DNA from 4 places in the Paenibacillus sp. JT22N1 genome. Region 4 is predicted to be linked to each of the others. Evidence: riboswitches for the same ligand, from Rfam matches in the RefSeq annotation. Region 4 holds a riboswitch; each other region holds the start of a gene.

Region 1 (3,122 bases), 380 kb from region 4:
CTCCACTCCATTCCCCCCTGTCCCCATTTATTGAAAAACCGCATTCCGGGAACTCCCATCCTGAGGTCCGTTTCACTTATTTTATCCGTCTGTTCTCATCGTTTCAACAATTTTCTTCAAAACTTCCTCAGCTTGCACATATTCAACTTGGCAAGTACCAGCTGCATGATGACCGCCTCCACCATTTTGGAGCATCAAGTTACCAATATTCGTTTTCGACGAGCGATTCACAATACTGTGACCACAAGCAAAGACGCAGTTTTGTTTATTTCGGCCATCGACGATCCAAATCGAGATATTTTGCTCCGGATAAAGGGCATACACCATGAAACGGTTCCCTGGATAGATGGTTTCCACATCACGAAGGTCGGTAATAATAACATTCCCTTCCGTCCGCGTATAGGTTTGAAGCATATCACGATATAAAGCATCTAATTCAAAATATCGCGCCACACGCTCTTTCACATCCGGCAATTCCATAATCTCATGAACGGACATCGTTGCACAGTGCTCCACAAGATCTTCCATCAATTGATAATTACTAATCCGATAGTCGCGATAACGTCCTAACCCCGTTCGAGCATCCATGATAAAAGATAATAAATCCCATCCGCTTGGATTCAAAATATCTTCTTTGCTGAACTGTGCAGAATCCGCTTTATCCACCCCACGCATAATATCATCGATATCGCCGAAGGTCTCACGCCCTCCATAGTAATCATAAACAACACGTGCCGCACTTGGCGCGATTAGGGTTTCCCCTTTGAATTCAACCTTTTCGCCCATCCGCTCAAGTTCACTGGAATGATGATCGAACCACAAACCACAACCCGCTACATAAGGGACATTGGCCAAAATGTCGTTTTCCGAAACCTCAACCAAACCGTCCTGCATATCTTTGGGATGGACGAATTTCATTTCATCCACCATGTTTAACTTTTTGAAAAGCATCGCGCATACTAAGCCATCAAAATCCGAACGTGTGATCAATCTCATGCTATGTATCCCCCTAATAATAGTTCCAAAGCACTACTAAAACCTACGACATTCATTATATCAGCTCGTGTCAATTTGTGACAATCATTTTGTCTTTGTAAATCCCTTTCAGCTGGAAATAAAAAAAACGGTACGCCTATATAGGCTGTACCGTTCTTAATTTGGAAGATAAACATTGATAAAGTCTTGTCAAAAATGCTTCAATTTGCGACATCGGCGGCATTTTTACAGAAAGCTTAACCTCGCCCTTCCAGTAGAAAATCAAGATGCTATTGTTTCTCCCATGAAACATTTCAACATCCCAACAAGCTTCATTTAACGCGTATACTTCCCGATTAATCATGAGCTTTGGTCCATCCGAGGAAGGCACCAAACGGGCAACATGATTACCACATAGCGAAGTCACTTTTTGTTCTTCTTGTAGTATTCCTTCTGATTGCATGCTGCTGGATCCTCCTTTTATTTTCACATTAATTTGTTATGACAGAGAAAAACCCCACCATAGTGAACCGATCGGAGGGGTTCTGATGTTGATACCCAATCGTTCGGCGGCTGGCTGGCTGCGAGTCCGGTTTGCAGGACAAGGAAGCCCCTTTAGCTTTGCGTCACTGGCTTTCGCCAGTTTTGCCTTTGTCGAGATGTCTTGCTACATATCTGGAGAGCAAAGAGTAATAAATATGTACACTCTCAAGGATACGGGAAGTCGTTTTGAAATCGAATAGTTCCTAAGAACTAATTTTGCATTATTTTTCAAAAAATTTCTTTTTTCGACGTATTTTTCAGCAACATTTGACGATTTGTGCCTTTCCAATAGAAAATGGATCCCGCAATCGTAAGAACAGCCATAAGAACATACAACGTATTTCCACCATAAGAAACGAGCAAGAACCCACCTACCCAAGGTCCAATAAAGTGGCCAATGTTCGTTAATGTTTGAGCGCCAAAATACGTGCCACGCATATGCTCGGGAGCTAATTTGTCAATCAACATATTGGCAGCGGGGTAATTGAGAATCTCGCCAAGGGTGAAAATACCCATCGAAATAATTAGCCATACCAGCGAGTGAGAAAATGCAAAGCCGACATCCCCTAACGCAAACATTAGGTTGCCAATTACAATTGCAACGACTGGCGTGTACTTTTCGGCTAAACGCGTAAGTGGAATCTGCATGGCAATGACCACAATCGCATTCACACTCATCAAGATCGCAAACATTTTCACGCCATCGACAAAACTCTGCTCCAAATATTGCGAAAGTGTCACCATCACCTGGGAGTATCCGATAGCACCAATAATGCCACCTAGGATATACAAGCGAAAAGTCATATCACTGCGAATCACTCGCACAGCAGAACCAAAGGTAACTGAAGATTTCTTCTCACCCTCTATTTTCTTGATGCCAAAAGCGATGAGCAGTGTGTAAAGGGTGACCGCATAAATAAAATAAATGATTCCTGTGATGAGAAAAGGCAGCGCACCGTTCATCGTAGCGAAAAAGGCACCCAAAAGTGGTCCGACTGCAACACCAAGATTAATAGCCATATACCGCATCGAAAATACTTTAAGTCGCTTCGCAGGTTCTGTGAGGTCTGCCATCAACGCCTGCGATACGGGCTCATAAAAGGATCGGCACAAGCCGTTAAGCATATTGAGCAGCATAAACAGGATTGGTAATTTAACCATGCCGAAGCCTAAGAAGACGAACGCCCAGCCGAAAAGAGCTGCTAGCATAATAATGCGCCTTCCGAATCGGTCCGATAAGGTGCCCCCTATAAAACCGCCTACGGTCCCAGCCAAAGAACCCATTCCAATGACAATTCCGATCATCACCGCACTCATCGACGTATGTCTGGCTAAATAAATCGCTAGAAAAGGCAAACTCATGGAGGACGCAGCTCTAGCCATAACGGTTCCAAGAATTAACGTATGTACAATGGGATGATAAGAATTTAGAAAACCACGTAATCGATTCAATTTGAGATGACTCCTATCGCTGTTTAATTTACCGCAGGTCAAGAAATCGACACCGAATTCCAATTATACACGAAAAATGACGATATGTGTCTCCAAAATAAAAAACACTCTCCGACGGAGAGTGCAAAAGAGCGTGTCTATTATGTTCATTG
Region 2 (3,122 bases), on a different contig from region 4:
CAGGCGTTCACACCCGCTTATATTATCAGTAACGGTACAGGCGGACCTGTGAATTCTACCCTATTTTATACGCTTTATTTGTACCAGAACGGTTTTGGCAACTTTCAGATGGGCTATGCTTCTGCTATGGCCTGGGTACTGCTCATTGTCATTGCTTGTTTTACAGGGTTGGTCTTTTTGACATCAAAAAAATGGGTTCATTATGGGGATTAGGGGGTGAGGGGATGGCAATGAAGGTTCAAGTTCATAAATTACTGCTTCACGCACTTATTATCGCAGGTATCGTACTCATGATGTACCCCGTATTATGGATGATCATCAGTTCGTTTAAACCAACGGAAACGATTTTGACGGATAACAGTCTTATACCGAAAAATTTGACGCTCATGAACTATTTTAAAGGGTGGAAAGGTACATCGGGAACAACGTTTAGCACGTTTTATTTGAATTCGCTGCTCATGGTCGGGTTGGCTGTAATTGGTAACATCGTATCTTGCTCGTTAACGGCTTATGCATTCGCAAGATTGGAGTTTAAAGGGAAAAAAATCATGTTTGCCTTAATGCTAATGACAATGATGATTCCAATGCATGTGCTTATTGTTCCGCAGTACATCGTTTTCAATAAATTGGAATGGGTAAACACCATTCTGCCGATCGTCGTACCGAAATTTTTTGCAGTAGAAGGATTCTTTATTTACTTAACTGTTCAATTTATACGAACGTTACCGCGCGAGCTAGATAAAGCAGCAACTGTCGACGGATGTGGTCCAATCACCATCTATACTCGGATTATTCTGCCTTTGACGACTCCAGCCATTGTAACTACAACGATTTTCACATTTATTTGGACATGGAATGACTTCTTTAGCCAGCTTCTTTACCTTAGTGGCGTGAAAAAATATACCGTAACACTTGCGCTTCGCATGTTTACCGATGCTGGCGGTGAGGCAGCTCTCGGGTCGCTATTCGCCATGTCGGTGGTTTCCATTATTCCGGTATTTTTAATCTTCTTGTTCTTTCAGCGTTATATTGTTGAAGGTATAGCGACGTCCGGAATTAAATAAGTAAGGGGCTGTCCCCATAAGTGAAAATTAGCTTTGGGGCATAGAAAAAAATGAGATGGCAAGGTTCTTGCTTTCTCATTTTTTGTTTTCTGTCGAATGCAATGGAATGTCACCCGAACTATTGTTTTTAGGAAGCATCTGCTCGCGGAGCTGGCGCTGTAAGCGCGGTAATCGCGCCTATTTGTTCGGGGGCACCTGATTAAGCGCGTTTTCCGAGCTTAATCAGCACGGAAGCGCGGGACGGTTCTGGTGAGAAGTCGATTTTCGGCTTCAGACACTTTCGACAAGTTTAACCTAGCTTATTATTCTCTATTTAATATCCTAGTAAAACAAATCAGCTATATGTGGATCGAAATGTAAACTTATATTATTAGCTCTGAAAAAATAGATCTCCTAATGTAGAGGTCCAAAAAGTGGAATGGCGAGGCATTCAGGTGAAGAGCTTAGTGGGCATTCACGTATTCAGTACCTTTTTTACAGCTTCAGCTACCCTGTCTTTATCAAAAGGCTTCACAATAAAATCTCTAGCGCCAAGGGTAATAGCTTCAATAACAAAGGATTGTTGCCCCATTGCGGATACCATAATGATTTTTGAATCGCTCTTATAACTTTTAATTTCCTTTAATGCCGTAATACCATCCATCTCGGGCATTGTAATATCCAACGTAATCATGTCAGGTGAATGCTGTAAAAACAGAGAGATGGCCTCAAGTCCATTCGATGCTTCGGCTACAATTTCATGCCCCAATTCTAAAAGGATATTCTTAATCATCAATCGCATAAAGATAGAATCATCTACAACCATTAGTCTCGCCATTTTAATTATCACCTTTCAGGGGGACTTTCTACCTAGCTTATTTACTGTTATTGATGGCTGCTATAATTCGTTACATAAGGAAAACTCCCCTTATAAGAAGAATAAGGGGAGTTGTGGATATGTCCCTTCCTTCGGTAACTGGCAAGCATAGCGAAGTATTTCGCCTTAGCTCCTTTAGCTTTGCGTCACTAATTTTCATTAGCTTTGCTCTTATCGTTTAGCAGAAGAATTACTATTCATTTATTAAATTATAGCACTCTTTTTACTAGGAATAAAGTACTAGTATTAAAGGTGTGCCTTAAGCAGCCCTTGATTGTGTTAACCAAGTTAGATTTATGCTGCCCGAGATTTTTTAACGTGTATTCGTCACTAATATCAAGCAATATTTGTAAGACATTCGGAAAATTGGATCATTTAGATGTGTTGTAAGTAAATAATGCCCTTTTTCAGTGAGAAAGACGAACGATTCTCTTGATTAATTCTGAAATCCTATGTATTATTAAGATAGATTTTAACGCATAAGGGTTGATAATTGATCTTGAAGGTGATTCCATGCCACAACTAGATTCTAATGAATACAAGAAGAAGCTGTGTCACCTCTATAACGAAATCTCCAAAGAGTTGTTCGGGTTTGGCACAACACTGCTGAAGGTTTCCATTGATCAAAACATTATTACTTTTCATGCCAAGCACCGCCGCTCACCACGTTCAACCGCATTAGAGGGCGAGGCGCCAACGCTCAAACACGAAGTCGATTTTTATATGTCCTCTATATACAAGAAGAGAATCCGGGACAGGCTGGAGCAAGAACTTGGCTTATCTATGGATGCGGTATTAAGGGACTATGACCCGCCGACGCAATGGGCAATAACGAACATTATTCTTAAACAAACCGAATAGTTTAGTCGGGCGGTGTTCTCTTTTGATTTATCTTAAGAGGAAACCACATGTATACCAATAGATGTCACTTTACATTGTTTACAATGAAGAGTGCTCTTGATTAGAAGCTTCTTTCTATCAAGGGTACTTTTCTTTTTTTTGTATAGCTGGATATATATCTGGGGTCTTGAAGAATACTAGTAAAAATTTAACAGGGGATTCACGCATTAAAATCATACATGATAAAACTTGGGAGGACGATGAAATGATGAGACAAAAAATGGTTCGTGGTTTAATTTCTTTATCTGTAGTAGGACTAGCCTTAACAGGTTGCGGCACAGCGCCTGCGAAGGATCAGGGCA
Region 3 (3,122 bases), on a different contig from region 4:
ACCAGCCGCTTGAGGAGCTTTCGTTCCCTTGCGGATTGTCCATGCTCTTACTTCCTGCACCCCAGCTGTGAAATACGTGTACAAGCCAAGCTTTCTATAAGCTGCTTTAATCAATCTATTCAAGCCGGACTCTTGAAGTCCCAACTCTTCGAGGAACATCGCTTTTTCTTCATCTTCCAACTCGGCGATTTCGGATTCAACCTTTGCACTGATCGACACCACTTCGTTGTTTTCGCTCTCAGCAAATTCTTTCACAATTTTCACAAAAGAATTTTCATCTGCTGTTGCTACTTCATCTTCACTCACGTTTGCCGCATAAAGCACGGGTTTCATGGTTAATAAATGAAGGTCGCGCACGAGAAGTTTCTCATCTTCGCTGAGATCCAGACTGCGTGCCGGTTTATCTGCATAAAGCGCTTCTTTAATACGCTCTAAACACTCCACTTCAGCAACAACTTTTTTGTCGCCGCCCTTGAGGTTTTTGCGCGAACGCTCAATCTTCTTCTCTACCGACTCTATATCTGCCAAAATTAATTCAAGATTAATCGTTTCGATATCGCCGATCGGATCCACTTTACCGGAAACGTGAGTAATATTATCATCTTCAAAACAACGAACAACATGCACAATGGCATCCACTTCACGAATGTGTGCCAAAAATTTATTTCCAAGCCCTTCGCCTTTGCTCGCGCCCTTTACCAAACCCGCAATATCAACGAATTCAAAGGCTGTCGGGACAATGCTCTTAGGCACAACGATCTCTACCAGCTTCTGCAATCTCTCGTCTGGTACTTCAACTACCCCAACATTCGGATCGATCGTACAAAACGGATAATTCGCAGATTCTGCCCCCGCCTGTGTAATTGCATTAAACAATGTCGATTTTCCTACGTTCGGTAGACCGACGATACCTGCTTTCAAAGCCATTGTAGTTACAACTCCTTAATTTTCGAAAATCATCCTTCTTATTATATAGCACTTGGAACTCAAAAAAAAGCCTGAAGGCTATTGATTCGCCGCAGACTTTTTTTCCGTTGCTTTTTTAAATTGTGCTTCCCGCTTCTGTACGAAGTAAGTTTCGATCTGATTCGTAAGGATAAAACCCCTTAGCGCATTGGTTTTTTCCTGCGGAATGTCGATATAACTAGCCCCATAATAGAAACCATTTTCAACCTTTTCTTTTCTTACAATTTCCATCGAACAAGTCATCGTAAAGCCCAAATCCAGCTCAATTTCGAGCTGTGAATGCTTTTGAACGATCTTATCAATCATAGAATTATCATTAATGGTAAATCCTAAGCCGTTGATGGATATATTTTTGATTGAAATACCAAGTGGGTTTTCAAAGTGATGTTTATTCCTTTTATTCATATCCTGAAGTCCGAATAAGAGACCTGTTTGTTTCACATCCACACGTGGGAATTCCCGTTTTTCTGCGAATTTCTTACGATTTTCAGGTGGATTAATGACAATGACGGAGCCGAATTCTTTGGCAACAACGGTTGTATTCATCACAAACAAGCCGGATTTGGTATAAACCGTCATTTTCGCTTTATCACCAAGTTGAAAGACATCGTATTCCGGTAATTCCACCTCAATAATGTCTCCGAGTGCATAGGTTAGTACGCCAGTGGCTACGAAATCGTCCTTTCCCAACACAGCCTTACTATCGATTAGTACATCAGCGTCATATCCCTCCTTGCTTCCGTAATATTTCATGACGTTATACCCGTTGGCCATTATAATTAACACCTCTCCCTTTACCCAAGTTATTCCCTATATAAAAATAAACTGCCCCTTATGTAGGAGCAGCCTATTACCTTAATCAATAAAGCTTCGATTTTCGGTAACCAGGCTGCCATAGTTCCAAAGGAACCGTAGACCCTTAGCTTTGCGTCCTTGCTTTTCAACAAGTTTGCCATTTTCGAACCTTGCTATTTATTTCTACCTATCACGTTCTATATGGTCTAAAAGACCTACTAATATCTATCATTATACCTAGCACAGTTGCTATTATCAACAAAATTCCTTGCATAGCTGGTCATTTTGTTGTATGTAATGTAGAAAGATTAAATATCCACAGCTTTTTAAGTTATCCACAAACCTATCCACAGGTTGTTAACAACGGAATGAATGTTCGATTGTTATGCACATGTGGATAAAAATATATTAGCGAGGTGTCCCCCTGTGGATGAACATATCCCCTGGATGAAAGAAGCGATTCAAGAGGCTCTCAAAGCCGAATCCATCCGAGAAGTACCGATTGGAGCGGTCGTTGTCCATCAAGGTCAAATCATCGGCCGCGGCTACAATTTGCGTGAAACAACCCTAGATCCTCTCGCTCATGCCGAAATGATCGCCATCAAACAAGCGAGCGAGCATCTGCAAGCCTGGCGACTTTTGGATTGCCAGCTCTACGTCACCCTAGAGCCTTGCCCGATGTGTGCGGGCGCGATTGTCCAATCACGGATTCCGCAGGTCATCTACGGCACCATTGATCCGAAGGCCGGCTGTGCCGGAACGCTCATGAATTTGCTGCAGGAGGACCGGTTCAATCACCGTGTCGATGTCGTTAGCGGCGTCTTGCAAGAAGAGTGTTCGACGATGTTGACCCAATTTTTCCGTAAATTACGCGGTAAAGCTTAGAAGTTCCTGCATCTAATTCTGCATCGCCGCTGCCAACTCAGCCAGTTTGTTCATCGTATTCCAATTGCGTGTTGTCGCCGTATCTCCAAGCTTCTGGATATTGCTCGCAAGTTTCGAATCCAGAACGCTTTGACGAAAAAGGAAATAAATCTCGCGCCCATTGATCTGGAATTCATCCACATCGCTTATTCCTTTGGACAAGACGTCAGAGGTTTGCTGTGGAGGATATTCCGATAGCACAGAAATTTGTATCGTTTCGCCTTCTAATAACGCATCCACTTCATATGGACAAGTCGCAAGAATCTGTGCCAGCTCCTCTATCGTACGCAAAATGACGGAAGGTGAAACGCCTACAGCTTTGCTGATCTCCTGCTCGATACGCTGGCGCAGCGGTTCCACCGCCTCCTCCGACATGAACAAGACATTGCCGCTTTGCAAATACGTTTGCGCCTTAGCAAGTCCCGCCGCTTCTAGTG
Region 4 (3,122 bases):
TGGTAGATCTCGTTGCTTTCCTTCATGATATACACGTTAAAAATATCGTGGATTTTAAGCATTTCGTTATCCAATTTAAAATGCTTGCGAATATGCGCGATTTCTTTCTTTATCATGGTCCTTCAGACGCTCCTATGAAGTAAAATGGCCTTACTAGTACTAATGATTGAATTAGAAATTTGTAACGGATGATTTGCCTTCCTGCCTGCTGGATTAGGATCTCTACTTCGGCTACGGCACTTTAAAGGGTAAAGTTACCGAGTGGATTTGAACCACTTAGATTGTGCGACTGTGAGGCACACAAACAAAAGCCCTTCATGAGAAGGGCTTCCACCGTTACTTCCCTTTATTTCCGTTCCAAACTTAGAGTGAATAGCACTCCACAGGTCTCGTAATTGGTTTAATAACTCTACTTTTGAAGACTTGGATAAACTACTTCCTGTATGTTAATGCATTATTATAGATTTCTCAACTATTTTGAGAATCTATCCTCACTAATTCTGAAAATTTTCTCAAAAATTATGACAACACATCGCCACGCCTTGTCGGGGTAATGAAATCGACCCGGTCCTTCATGCCGTCGATCCGGTCCCGGACGTCTTCAGGCATATGAAGATAGAACTTATTCAGCGCTGAGGCGGATTCCGCTTCGAACGGCAGCGAGGAGTAATGGCGCAAAGCATGCACCGCAAAAATAATCGCTACAGCCTCTACCTCAGTGAATGCGATTGGAGGAAGCACCCTCCTACCATTCGCACCATGAAACCATCACCGGGTTGTTTTGTTATTTAGGCTGCTTGTCCTGATTTACAATCAAATCCGCTGCAACATTTTGTAACTTTATGTCAAAATTTGAAGTAACTTCTACTCCAAATCATCTCCGTTACCGTTCATGCTCCGGGATCTGGCAATCATGTTTTGACTATTCGGATCCTTCGCCTGTCTTTCAGCCCAGTGAAACGAGAGATTAATAGGCATTTAAACCCACTATATCTATTTCGACCCAGTCAATAAGGACCATTCCTTCTTACATACTAACAAATCATCCCGGCCGAGACGATACTATTATTAAACCGCTGTAAGTTTTATATATAGGTTGACTTGGCTATCATCATTCCAAAAAAACACAACTTTTTACCTACCATTCTTTTTCTCACGCCAAGCAACCGCAGCAGTTTTTGTATAAATTTGTCGACCGTCACTCTGGTCCCAATTTCCCATCTTATGCTTCAAACAGCTTCACCCATTGTGACAAAGGCAAACTTGTCGAAAGGCAAGGACGCAAAGCCATAGGGCCTTCTTCGTCTCTGCATTCGGAGAACGAGGGTGGCAGCCGTGCTGCCGGAAAAAAGAATGTCCTTTGAACGCTACGCTCTATACGGAGCGCGGCACTCAGACGTTCCGGGGGAAGAGCTTTTTGAACGATTGCCGCCGTTTATGAAAAGTTGTTCCTCCTCCGCCCAAGCCGGGCGCCGGTTTGCCTACCCAAGCAAACCCGCGGCGTAAAGGGGTATTTTAAACCGGAGGAGAATTTACTATGATCAGCAAATGCAAAAAAAACGATCGAACCGTCCCCGAATTACCTGGAAAGACCGCAAGAAAGGCTTCACATTCCCTTTACCGTTTCCTCGCCAAAATCATCGCCTCTCTCATGGCGTTGTTGCTTGCCATCGGCAGCCTGTCCATCCCGGCCGACTCCACCATTGCCGAAGCCGCTATGCAGCCGCCTGCCGGAACCGTCTGGACCATCGGCGTCCATGACGGAAGCTCCGCCGAATTCTCCGATTTCAAAGCCATGACCGTTTCTTACGCCGTCTACTTGCCGTATGCTGCACCAAGCGACTGGAAGGTATTCCCGAAAGGCATGAAAGCTAGCGTCAACAAAACGCTTAGCATCGATTACACACTGTCCGCGCTGCCAGCATACGGCGTGGAATTCGACGTTCACATCCTGAATGCCTATATTTCCGTTCCTCAGATAGCGGTTTATTCGAACGGCAGGATGGCGGGGCTCCTGCAGATTGCCGGAACCGCCGGCAGCGGCGGAGCCTATGCCTACCGCGACCTCTACCGACTGTATATACCGAACGAGCTGCTGATGGCCGGGGAAAATACGCTAAAGCTGGAGGTGTACGCTGGGTCCTATTCCAATACTTCGGGGGATGCAAACCTGTGGTACGAGTGGGACGAGTTGTCGATGACCGCGCTCTCCGCCCCGGCGTCCGAGCCGATCCATGGCCGGTATGTGCATCTGGGCACCGCCGTCACCAATTCATTTGCAATCAACGACGATGTAACCCGGCTCCTGCCCGATTTGATGGAATGGCTCGGCATTGCCTACAGCAGGAATATGATGCGGACGGGCTTCTATTCTGACACGAGGAAAATGTGGCAGGACGGCATCGTCTCCTACCTGAAGACCATGAAGGACCTGAATCTGCAGCCGGTGGGAGGGATCTTCGGCACGGACTTTATGAACGGCCCAGACATGACCGCCGGCCACATGCCTGACAGCATGAAGACCTATTACCGCCAGTTCATGGCCGATTATGGCTCCTATTTCACCTATCTGGAAATGGACAATGAACCCGGCGTGTTCAATCATAACCAATCCTCGCTCGTGGAGCTGGCTCAGTTCCTGAAGTCGGAACAGCAAAGCACCCCTTGGGTCAAGATCGTCGCTCCCGGCTGGGCCTACTGGCCAACCAAAGGAACGCCGTACGGCTGGGAGCGGGATCCCGCGCAGCGGCGGCCGATCGAAGCCCTGTCGGACCTGACGAACGGCCACAGCTACGGGCTGTCCGGACTTGCGCAGGCGCGCGGAGGCGCCCTGAACGAGAATCTGCTGACCTATAACGGCGGCACGGAAGAAGGATTGCCGAAGGAAATGGTCATGACCGAAACGGGAGCGAACGATATGCACGCCGACCAGAGCAAGTTCGGTGCTTCAGCGTATAAATTCGCCGCTGTCTTCGACCGGGAATTGCGCGGGGACATCGGCTACGCGGACCATATCATGCAGCATACCGCATTCGATTCGTCCTCCCCGAACTATGCGCTCTTTGTTCGTTCCGCCAATTGGAGTACGCACCGGGCGGCCGACACGGCGGCTTGGGCGGCCA

Evidence for each region. A riboswitch is a leader RNA that binds a small molecule or an ion and turns the genes downstream of it on or off. The one in region 4 is predicted to bind cyclic di-GMP.
Region 1: linked by a shared signal. The riboswitch ahead of AC58UU_RS01610 (hypothetical protein) and the one ahead of AC58UU_RS03190 (polysaccharide lyase family protein) in region 4 are both predicted to bind cyclic di-GMP.
Region 2: linked by a shared signal. The riboswitch ahead of AC58UU_RS05205 (response regulator) and the one ahead of AC58UU_RS03190 (polysaccharide lyase family protein) in region 4 are both predicted to bind cyclic di-GMP.
Region 3: linked by a shared signal. The riboswitch ahead of AC58UU_RS34570 (PilZ domain-containing protein) and the one ahead of AC58UU_RS03190 (polysaccharide lyase family protein) in region 4 are both predicted to bind cyclic di-GMP.

The regions. Positions count from the first base shown of each region.
Region 1 is NZ_JCAUAW010000001.1:349,681-352,802, reverse strand. Features, by position in the region: gene gloA2 (SMU1112c/YaeR family gloxylase I-like metalloprotein) at 1-6, opposite strand, end outside; gene AC58UU_RS01615 (exopolyphosphatase) at 82-996, opposite strand; gene AC58UU_RS01610 (hypothetical protein) at 1,133-1,438, opposite strand; cyclic di-GMP riboswitch class I at 1,541-1,635, opposite strand; gene AC58UU_RS01605 (MDR family MFS transporter) at 1,747-2,970, opposite strand.
Region 2 is NZ_JCAUAW010000002.1:345,916-349,037, reverse strand. Features, by position in the region: gene AC58UU_RS05215 (carbohydrate ABC transporter permease) at 1-213, shown strand, start outside; gene AC58UU_RS05210 (carbohydrate ABC transporter permease) at 225-1,064, shown strand; gene AC58UU_RS05205 (response regulator) at 1,519-1,881, opposite strand; cyclic di-GMP riboswitch class I at 2,012-2,100, opposite strand; gene AC58UU_RS05200 (hypothetical protein) at 2,434-2,781, shown strand; gene AC58UU_RS05195 (ABC transporter substrate-binding protein) at 3,029-3,122, shown strand, end outside.
Region 3 is NZ_JCAUAW010000028.1:19,347-22,468, reverse strand. Features, by position in the region: gene ychF (redox-regulated ATPase YchF) at 1-927, opposite strand, end outside; gene AC58UU_RS34570 (PilZ domain-containing protein) at 1,006-1,740, opposite strand; cyclic di-GMP riboswitch class I at 1,843-1,930, opposite strand; gene tadA (tRNA adenosine(34) deaminase TadA) at 2,209-2,646, shown strand; gene AC58UU_RS34560 (DUF1697 domain-containing protein) at 2,659-3,122, opposite strand, start outside.
Region 4 is NZ_JCAUAW010000001.1:730,346-733,467, reverse strand. Features, by position in the region: gene AC58UU_RS03200 (DUF4317 domain-containing protein) at 1-116, opposite strand, end outside; partial or broken gene AC58UU_RS03195 (transcriptional regulator) at 538-744, opposite strand; cyclic di-GMP riboswitch class I at 1,247-1,346, shown strand; gene AC58UU_RS03190 (polysaccharide lyase family protein) at 1,538-3,122, shown strand, end outside.